2 regions of the Actinoallomurus sp. NBC_01490 genome follow, and region 1 is predicted to be linked to the other one. Evidence: riboswitches for the same ligand, from Rfam matches in the RefSeq annotation. Region 1 holds a riboswitch; the other holds the start of a gene.
The links. Region 1 has a riboswitch for cobalamin ahead of OG417_RS14235 (magnesium chelatase subunit D family protein). Riboswitches for the same ligand answer to the same signal wherever they lie in the genome.
Positions count from the first base shown of each region.

Region 1 (4,402 bases):
GATGACGTGCTGGTGGCCGGGGCGCGCCGCCAGCGTGGCGACCACGTCGTCCACGTCCACCCAGCCCCACTTCATCGGGTAGGTGAACTCATCCAGGACGTAGAGCTTGTAGGTCTCGGCGGCGAGGTCGCGCTTGATCTGCTCCCAGCCCTCGCGGGCGTCCGCGGCGTGGTCGTCCTCCGTGCCGGGCCGCTGGATCCACGACCAGCCCTCGCCCATCTTGTGCCAGGCGACCGTCCCGCCCTCGCCGGACGCGCCGAGCACGCGCAGCGCGCGCTCCTCGCCGATGCGCCACTTGGCGGACTTGACGAACTGGAACACCCCGATCGGCCAGCCCTGGTTCCAGCCGCGCAGCGCCAGCCCGAAGGCGGCGGTCGACTTGCCCTTGCCCTGGCCGGTGTGGACGATCACGAGCGGGCGGTTCCGCCGCTGCCTCGTGGTCAGCCCGTCGTCCGGCACGCTCTCGGGCCTGCCGCGCGGCATCAGGCGACCCTCCGGTCGCGTACGACGCCGGCCAGGCCGTCGGCGGGCAGGTCCTCCAGGCGGACGAGCTCGGCGCCGAGGCGTTCGGCGAGCCGGGCCGCGAGGCCGAGGCGCACCGGGCCGCTCTCGCAGTCGACCACGACCGAGGCGGCCTCCCGCAGCAGGGTGGCGGCGCGCAGTGCGTCGTCGACCGAGCCGTGCGTCGCACGGCCGTCGGTGACGATGACGACGAGCGGGCGCCGTGCCGGGTCGCGCAGGTGCTCGGCGCGCAGCACGCCGGCGGCCCGCAGCAGCCCGGCGGCGAGCGGCGTACGGCCTCCCGTCGGCAGGTCCTCCAGGCGGCGCGCGCCGGCCTCGACCGAGGAGGTCGGCGGCAGGGCCGTCTCGGCGTCGCGCCCCCGGAAGGTGACCAGGCCGACCTTGTCGCGCCGCTGGTAGGCGTCGAGGAGCAGGCTGAGCACGGCGCCCTTGACCGCGCGCATGCGCCGCCGGGCCGCCATCGAGCCGCTGGCGTCGACGACGAACAGCACGAGGTTGCCCTCACGGCCCTCGCGGACCGGTTCGCGGATGTCGTCGGCGCGGATCACCAGGCCCGGTCCGCTGCGCCCGCGCGACCGCTGATGGGGCGCGGCGGCGAAGAGGGTGCCGGCGAGGTGCACGGTGCGAAAGCCCGGCCGGGCGCCGGTCGTACGGCCGTACGGGGTGCGCGAGCGGGAGCGGCGGCCGGGCGCGCCCTCGCCGATGCCCGGCACGACGAACAGCCGCGGCCGGTAGGCGGCGTCGGCCGGGGAGGTCTTCGGCCGGTCGGCGCGGGACGCCGCGTTGCCCGACAGCGCCTGGCCGATGTCGACCAGGGCCCCCTCGGCCGGCAGGTCCACCGCGTCGGGCAGGGGCGTACCGGAACCCGGGCCGTCGGGATCGGTGTCCGGGTCGGGTTCCGGTTCGGGCTCGGGCTCGGGGTCCTCGGTGGTGATCTCCGAGCCGTCCTCCTCGGCCGGCGGCCGGGGCTCGGGGACGGGCGGCGAGGGAGGCTTCGGCCGGGTGGAGCCGGGCCGGGGGTCCTCCTCGGTGTCGTAGTCGCCGGTGCGGTCCAGCACGTCGTCGAGCCGGTCCTCGTCCAGGCCGGGCGCGTCGAAGGGGTCACGGCGCCGCCGGTGCGGCAGCGCGAGGCGGGCGGCGAGGCGTACGTCGGCGGGCGTGACGGCGCCGCGGTCGTGCCAGGCGGCCAGCGCGATCGCGGCGCGGGCCATCACCAGGTCGGCCCGGAGCCCGTCGACCTCGAACTCCGCGCAGACCGCGGTGATCTGCCGCAGCGCGCCGTCGGACAGCACGACCTCGGGGAGACGGTCGCGGGCGGCCTGGATGTGCCAGGCCAGCTCGGCGTCGGCGCGCGCCCAGTCGGCCGTGAACCCGGCCGGGTCGGCCTCGTAGGCGAGGCGCCGGCGTACGACCTCGGCGCGCTCGTCGGGGTCACGCGTGGCGGCGACCTCGGCGGTCAGCCCGAACCGGTCGAGCAGCTGCGGACGCAGCTCGCCCTCCTCGGGGTTCATGGTGCCGACGAGCAGGAACCGGGAGGCGTGCCGCACCGAGACGCCCTCGCGCTCGACGTAGGACTGCCCCATCGCCGCGGCGTCGAGCAGCAGGTCCACCAGGTGGTCGTGGAGGAGGTTCACCTCGTCGACGTAGAGCACGCCCCGGTGCGCGGCGGCGAGCAGGCCGGGCTGGTAGGCGCGCACGCCCTCGGTGAGCGCCCGCTCGATGTCGAGCGAGCCGACGAGGCGGTCCTCCGACGCGCCGACCGGGAGCTCGACGAGCCGGGCGGGGCGCTCGTGCCGTTCCGCGTCGTCGTGCGGGCCGTCGGGGCACTCGGGGTCGGGCGCGTCCGGGTCGCAGGAGAACCGGCAGCCCGCCACGGCGGAGATGGCCGGCAGCAGCCCGGCGAGCGCACGGACGATGGTCGACTTCGCGGTGCCCTTCTCGCCGCGTACGAGGACGCCGCCGACCGACGGCGACACCGCGTTGATCAGCAGGGCGAGCTTGAGGTCCTCGAGCCCCGCCACGGCGGAGAACGGGTAGGTGTTCACCCGGTGTTCGTCCTTCCTCGGGTTGCGCGCCCGTAGGTGGCCTGCAGGTGGCGGCCGGAGTCTCCTGGCTCCCGGATCGTCACCCGCCCTCGGCCTTCCGGCTTACGCCGTGGCCGTCGGTGAGGGCGAACTCCCCGGTCACAGTTGCGCGACAGCCCCGGAGTCTCACCGGGTTCCTCCGCGTACCGCCGACGCACAGCATCGCACACAGCCGATCCGTCCTCGACAGGTGTATGCCGGTCTGTTCCTGTTTGAATGGAACACGTTCTACTTCTTCCGGAGGTGCGCATGAGGCTCGGCATCAACCTCGGCTACTGGCAGCGGGACCCCGTTGACGACACCGAAACCGTGCTCGCCGCCGAGCGCCTGGGCTATGACCAGGTCTTCACCGCGGAGGCGTACGGATCGGACGCCTTCACCACGCTGACCTGGTACGGCGCGCGCACCTCGCGGATCGGCCTGGGCACGGCGGTGACGCAGATGTCGGCACGCACCCCGGCCGCAACCGCCATGCACGCGCTGACCCTCGACGCGCTGTCCGGCGGACGGCTCACGCTCGGGCTCGGCGCGTCCGGGCCGCAGGTGGTGGAGGGCTGGTACGGCGTGCCGTTCGCCCGTCCGCTCGCGCGCACCCGTGAGTACGTCCAGATCCTGCGCGACGTGTGGCGACGCGCCGAACCGGTGACCAGTCCCGGCCCGCACTACCCGCTGCCGCTGCGGTCGTACGGGGCGGGCGACGGGGTGACGGGCCTGGGCAAACCGCTGAAGTCGATCGCGCACCCGGTGCGCCCGGACATCCCGGTCTACCTCGGCGCGGAGGGCCCGAAGAACGTCGCGCTGTCGGCCGAGATCGCCCAGGGCTGGCTGCCGCTGTTCGTCGACCCCGAATGCATCGAACCGGTCTTCGGCGCGTCACTGCGCGACCGCCCGGACGGCTTCGACATCGCCGCGACCGTCACCACGATCGTCACCGACGACCTGACGGCCGCGCTGGAGGTGGCCAAGATCCCGCTGGCCTTCTACATCGGCGGCATGGGCGCCCGCGACCGCAACTTCCACCTGGACCTGATCGGCCGGCTGGGGTACGCCGAGGAGGCCGCGCGGGTGCAGGACCTGTTCCTCGCGGGTCGCCGGGACGAGGCGGTCAAGGCCGTACCGGACGCCCTGGCCGACGCCATCTCCTTGCTCGGCCCGCTGGACCGCATCCGCGAACGGCTGGAGCTGTGGCTGGACTCCCCCGTGACCACCCTGCTGATCGCCGGCGTGAAGGACGAACCGACCCTCAAGGCGATCCGCGCCATGGTGCCCGCGTAAGCGCCGGCGCCCCATCCAGAACCTGCGGGCCGTTCTCACGGCTTGTCAGCACCCCGACCTTCGTCACCCACCGTTGTGGGACGTAGCGTCGAGTAGAGGACCTGGTCGTGCCAGTGTCCGGCGCGCCACTGGGCCTGGCGGAGGACGCCCTCCCGTTCGAAGCCCGCCTTCTCCAGTGCCCGCTGTTCGGCGAGGTTGCCGCTGTCGGTGAAGGCCTGGATCCGCTGGGCGCGCGTGTGGTCGAACAGGTAGGCCACCAGGAGGCGTTGCGCCTCCGTGCCGATCCCCCGGCCCTGGCAGCTCGGCCGCAGCCCGATCGCGACGGTCCAGCACCACGACGTCTCCGGACGGCCCCACGAACTCTTGAACCACTCGACCCGGCCCGCCACGTCGCCGTCCTCTGCACAGACCGTGAGAGTGCCGCCGTCCGGCGTGAGCAGTCCCGTCTCGGCGAACCGGCGCCGCAGGTCGACGGGGCTGCGGTACCCGAACCACTGGTGAACGCCGGTCCCCTCGGGGCC
Region 1 covers NZ_CP109433.1:2,954,076-2,958,477, reverse strand. The annotation lists gene cobO (cob(I)yrinic acid a,c-diamide adenosyltransferase) at 1-483, opposite strand, end outside; gene OG417_RS14235 (magnesium chelatase subunit D family protein) at 483-2,567, opposite strand; cobalamin riboswitch at 2,625-2,746, opposite strand; gene OG417_RS14230 (LLM class F420-dependent oxidoreductase) at 2,856-3,881, shown strand; gene OG417_RS14225 (GNAT family N-acetyltransferase) at 3,917-4,402, opposite strand, start outside.

Region 2 (4,402 bases), 3.5 Mb from region 1:
CAGACCTCATCGGCCTCGACCCGGCGCATGAACTCATCCGGCACCCAGTTGGCCAGGTTGAGGTTGTGCGTACGCCGCGCGTCCTCGCCGGTGTTGTCGCGCAGTTCGAGGAACTCCTCGACGTCGGCGTGCCAGGGTTCGAGGTAGACGCACGCGGCGCCCTTGCGCCGCCCGCCCTGGTTGACGGCGGCGACCGACGCGTCCAGGGTCCGCAGCCACGGCACGATCCCGTTCGAGTGGCCGTTCGTGCCCCGGATCAGCGATCCCCGGCTGCGGACCCGGCTCCAGGAGATCCCGATCCCGCCCGCGTACTTGCTGAGCCGCGCGACCTGCCCGTACCGCTCGTAGATCGCCTCCAGCTCGTCGCGCGGTGAGTCGAGCAGGAAGCAGGAGGACAGCTGCGGGCGGGCGGCGCCGGAGTTGAACAGCGTCGGCGAGCTCGGCAGGTACGCCAGCCGCGACATCAGCCCGTACAGCTCGGCGGCCTCCCCCACGTTCCCGGCCAGTCCGCACGCCACGCGCAGGAAGAAGTGCTGGGGCCGCTCCAGCACCCGCCGCGTCGTCGGATGCCGCAGCAGGTACCGGTCATAGACCGTCCGCAGCCCGAAGTAGGTGAACCGGTCGTCCGCGCCGTGGTCCACCAGGGCGTCCAGCGCCGCCGCCTCGCGCGCGACGAACCCGGCGGTCTCCTCGTTCAGCAGGCCCTGCTCATAGGCCGCCGCGACGGACTCGGTGAACGTCACCGGCCCGGTCTCCTCGGCGATCGACCGGGCCAGCAGGCGCGCCGCCACCGTCGAGTAGGCGGGGTCGGTGATCACCAGCGCGGCGGCCCGTCGTACGGCCTCGGCCAGGTCGCCGGCGTCGCCGACGCGGAGCGGGTCGGCGTCCGGCAGACCGGCGCAGGCACGCTCGATCTCCGCGGCGAGCGTGCGCTCCGGATCGGCGTCCGACGTGGGCGGCGCGATGAGCTGTTGTGTCACGTGCTCTCTTCCTCGCGAGCTTCTTTCACTGGGTTCCCTCTCACACCGTTTTGCCGCAGGAGGCACAGGCGCACCAGGAACACGAGAACCATACATGTAGTGGCATCAGCACGACAGCACCCCTAGATGTTGGGGGTGTCGTCGACTGTGTCCCTGTACGCGGGCGTGCCGAAGACTCCCGGCGGCCGACCTGCCGGGAGTCGTCTCGCGTGGAGCCTTATGCCGTGGCCGGTGCCTCCGCGGACCGTGGTTCGCCGGCGGTACGGGCGAGCAGGCGCTCGGCCATCGGCGCGAAGCACAGGCCGATCGCGGCCCACATGATCGCCTGGGCGGCCACCGAGTACAGGCGGAAGGAGAACAGCACGTCCGCCGGGAAGCCCGGGTAGACGATCCCTCCCTGCGGGTTCCTGAGCGGCGGCGGCGTCTCCGTCGCGTGCCGGCCGTACTCGTGGACGTTCGCCGACAGGTGTCCGAACGAGGGGAGCGCGAACATCACGATGCCGAGCGCGACGACGCAGGCCAGCCCGGCCAGCAGCGTCGCGTTCCAGTTTCCGAACCGGGGCCTCAGCTTCTGCCCCAGCCAGACCGCCAGGACCAGGAACGCGATGGAGAACCCGACCATCAGCAGGTACAGGCCGCCCCGCGCGCGGATGGTCTCCTCGTGACCGATCGCGGGCGGGTCGGCCGGGTACTTGACGAAGGGGATCAGGTAGAAGCCCAGGAAGCCGCCGAGGGCGACCAGCAGCGCCAGCGTCCGTGGCCGCAGGTTCCCGGTGCGGCCGCAGGCCAGCAGGTAGGCCACCGCGTACAGGCCGCCCATCGCGGCGCCGAACACGATGACGCCGGCGCCGATCCCCACGTTGGCCTGGACCGTACGGCTGAAGAGGTCCGGCTCCGCGGCCTCGGGGGTGATGCCCGCCGCCTTGTCGAGCAGGGCCTGGGCGGCGTCACGCCCGCTCTCGTAGTCGATGGCCGCCCGGATCTGCGGCTCGGCGAAGATCCGGGCGAAGACGAACGCCAGGATCCCTCCGATCGCGCCCACGAGCAGCCCACGCACGATGAATCGCCGTTCCACGGCGTACTCCTTCGGGTGCGGTGTCGCGGGATCAGTGGCAGGGGAACCCGAGGAAGTGGCGCGCGTCGTGCACGAACTCGTGGATGTACATGTTGTCGCCGAACACCGAGGTGGCGCCCTGGTCGACGCCGATGAAGTAGTACGCGGCCAGGCAGAGCAGCACGGTGCCGAACAGCCACAGAGCGGCCCGGGCGCCCGGCACGACGACGGGTGTCGTACGGGTGGTGGGCAGCGTCGAGGTGGTCATCGCAAGAGCCTCCTAAAGGGATCCGGCGTCCCTGTCACGGGTGGAGCGCTTCTGACGGCGGAGGGTCTGACTTTCCGGCCCGTGGGCCGGATCACAGTGGCGCGACCGTGCCGGATTTGCACCGGCTTCCTCTTACCATCACGTTCGTCCGGATCGTACGACCGGCGTTCCGGACCGTCAACAGCGCGGGAGGTCGCACTCCATGACCGAGCGAAGCGAGGGAATCAAAAGACGCGCCCCTGCGGTGACCCCTCCGACGAAGGAGGGCTCATGACCGTTCGTATCGTGCTGGTCAGCCACGCGGCCACCGCCACGACCCGGCAGGCCCGCTTTCCCGGTGACGACGAACCGCTCGACCCGCGCGACGCCGAGACGGCGACCGCCGGACAGGGAGTGCTGCGCCGCGTCACGACGACCTACCGGGGTCCGGAGGAACGCTGCCGGCAGACCGCCGACGCGCTCGGACTCGACGCGGTCGCCGACCCCGCGCTGGCCGACCTGGACGCCGGTGCCTGGCGGGGTACGACCCTCGCCGAACTGGAGGCGAGCCACCCCGCGGACCTGTACGCCTGGCTGACCGACCCCGGCGCGGCCCCGCACGGCGGCGAGTCCGTGTCCGCGCTGGTCGCCCGCGTGGCGCGCTGGCTGAACGAACTCCCCACCGGCCCCGCCCGGATCGCGGCCGTCACGCACCCCGCGGTCGTCCGCGCCGCCGTCCTGCACACCCTGGGCGCCCCGCCGGAATGCTTCTGGCGTCTGGACGCCGGCCCCCTGACCCAGACCTGGCTGAGCCGCGACGGCGGACGCTGGCGGCTACGCGAGACCGGTCACCCGCTGATCCCCCGCGGCCGCGCCTCCTAGGGCGCGTCTCAGGTCTCGTCGTCGCCCCAGACGCCGGTGACCAGGCGGATGTAGTGGCCGGCGGGCGGCAGGCCGGGGTCCGGTGCGGCGCCGAGCATGGCCAGGGACAGGTGGGCGTGCGTCTCGGCGACTTCGGCGAGGGCGTGCCGGCCGCCCGCGGTGTACCAGTTGGCGACGCCGCTGCACATCTGCAGCAGGGCGAGCCGCGCCACCGAGGGGTCCGGGACCTGGAACGTGCCGGACGCCTGGCCCTTCTCGATGACCGATTCCCACAGGTCCTCGTACTCGTCGCGGAGCGCGACGATCGGACGGCGGCGCTCCGGCGAGAGCGCGCGCAACTCGGTGTCGACCACGAGCGTTTCGGACCGCCGCAGGGCATGAGCCACGACATGGGTCTGCACCAGGCCGTTCATCGCGGCCACCGGTGAGGGTGACTCCGTCAGGACCTGGCCGGCCGCGGTGAGCAGCCGGTCCAGGCTCGTCTGCATGATGTCGACGAGCAGGTCTTCCTTGGTCCCCATGTAGTGGTAGAGCGTCGCCGAGGACAGGCCGGCCGCGTCGGCCAGCTCACGGATGCCCGTCCCGTGGAAGCCCTTGGCGGCGAACAGCGCGACCGCGGCGGCGCGGACCCGGCCGTCCGGCTGGGGCGGCCGGCTCACTGGACGTTCCACCGGTAGCGGGTCCAGCCGCCGACGGGCTCGGCGCCGATGCTCCGGTAGAAGCTCTCCGCCGCGTCGTTGCCGTGCGCGACGTCCCATTCGAGGCGGCCGCGGGTCAGCGACCGCAGGGCGGACAGCAGCTCGCGGCCCAGGCCGTACCGCCGGTACTCGGGCTTGATGTACAGGTCGTCCAGCCAGATGCCGGGCCGGGTGTCCCAGGAGGAGAACGTCGGGTACCACAGCGCGAACCCGGCGACGGCGTCCGGCTCGTCCGGTGGCGAGGCGATGTGGGCCCAGGCGACCGGATGCTCCCCGAACAGCGCCTCGTAGGTCTCCTGCCGGTCCAGCCGCACCCGGTCGGCGACGCCTTCGTGCGCGGCGTGGGCCAGCAGCAGGGCGCAGATCTCCTCGAAGTCGGCGGGTTCCGCGGGTCGTACGGGCATCAGACCTCCTCGAGCCGTCCGCCGACGAGGGTGGCCAGCACGCGGATGCCGGCGATGTCCTCGGTGGCGGTGGACGTGGGATCCGCGGACAGTACGGCGAGGTCCGCGAGCTTGCCGGGGGTGATGCTGCCCTTGCG
Region 2 covers NZ_CP109433.1:11,238,271-11,242,672, forward strand. The annotation lists gene OG417_RS51940 (ribonucleoside-diphosphate reductase subunit alpha) at 1-980, opposite strand, end outside; gene OG417_RS51945 (CbtA family protein) at 1,198-2,055, opposite strand; gene OG417_RS51950 (CbtB domain-containing protein) at 2,087-2,302, opposite strand; cobalamin riboswitch at 2,342-2,496, opposite strand; gene OG417_RS51955 (histidine phosphatase family protein) at 2,573-3,163, shown strand; gene OG417_RS51960 (TetR/AcrR family transcriptional regulator) at 3,172-3,822, opposite strand; gene OG417_RS51965 (GNAT family N-acetyltransferase) at 3,819-4,265, opposite strand; gene OG417_RS51970 (amidohydrolase) at 4,265-4,402, opposite strand, start outside.
Region 2: linked by a shared signal. The riboswitch ahead of OG417_RS51950 (CbtB domain-containing protein) and the one ahead of OG417_RS14235 (magnesium chelatase subunit D family protein) in region 1 are both predicted to bind cobalamin.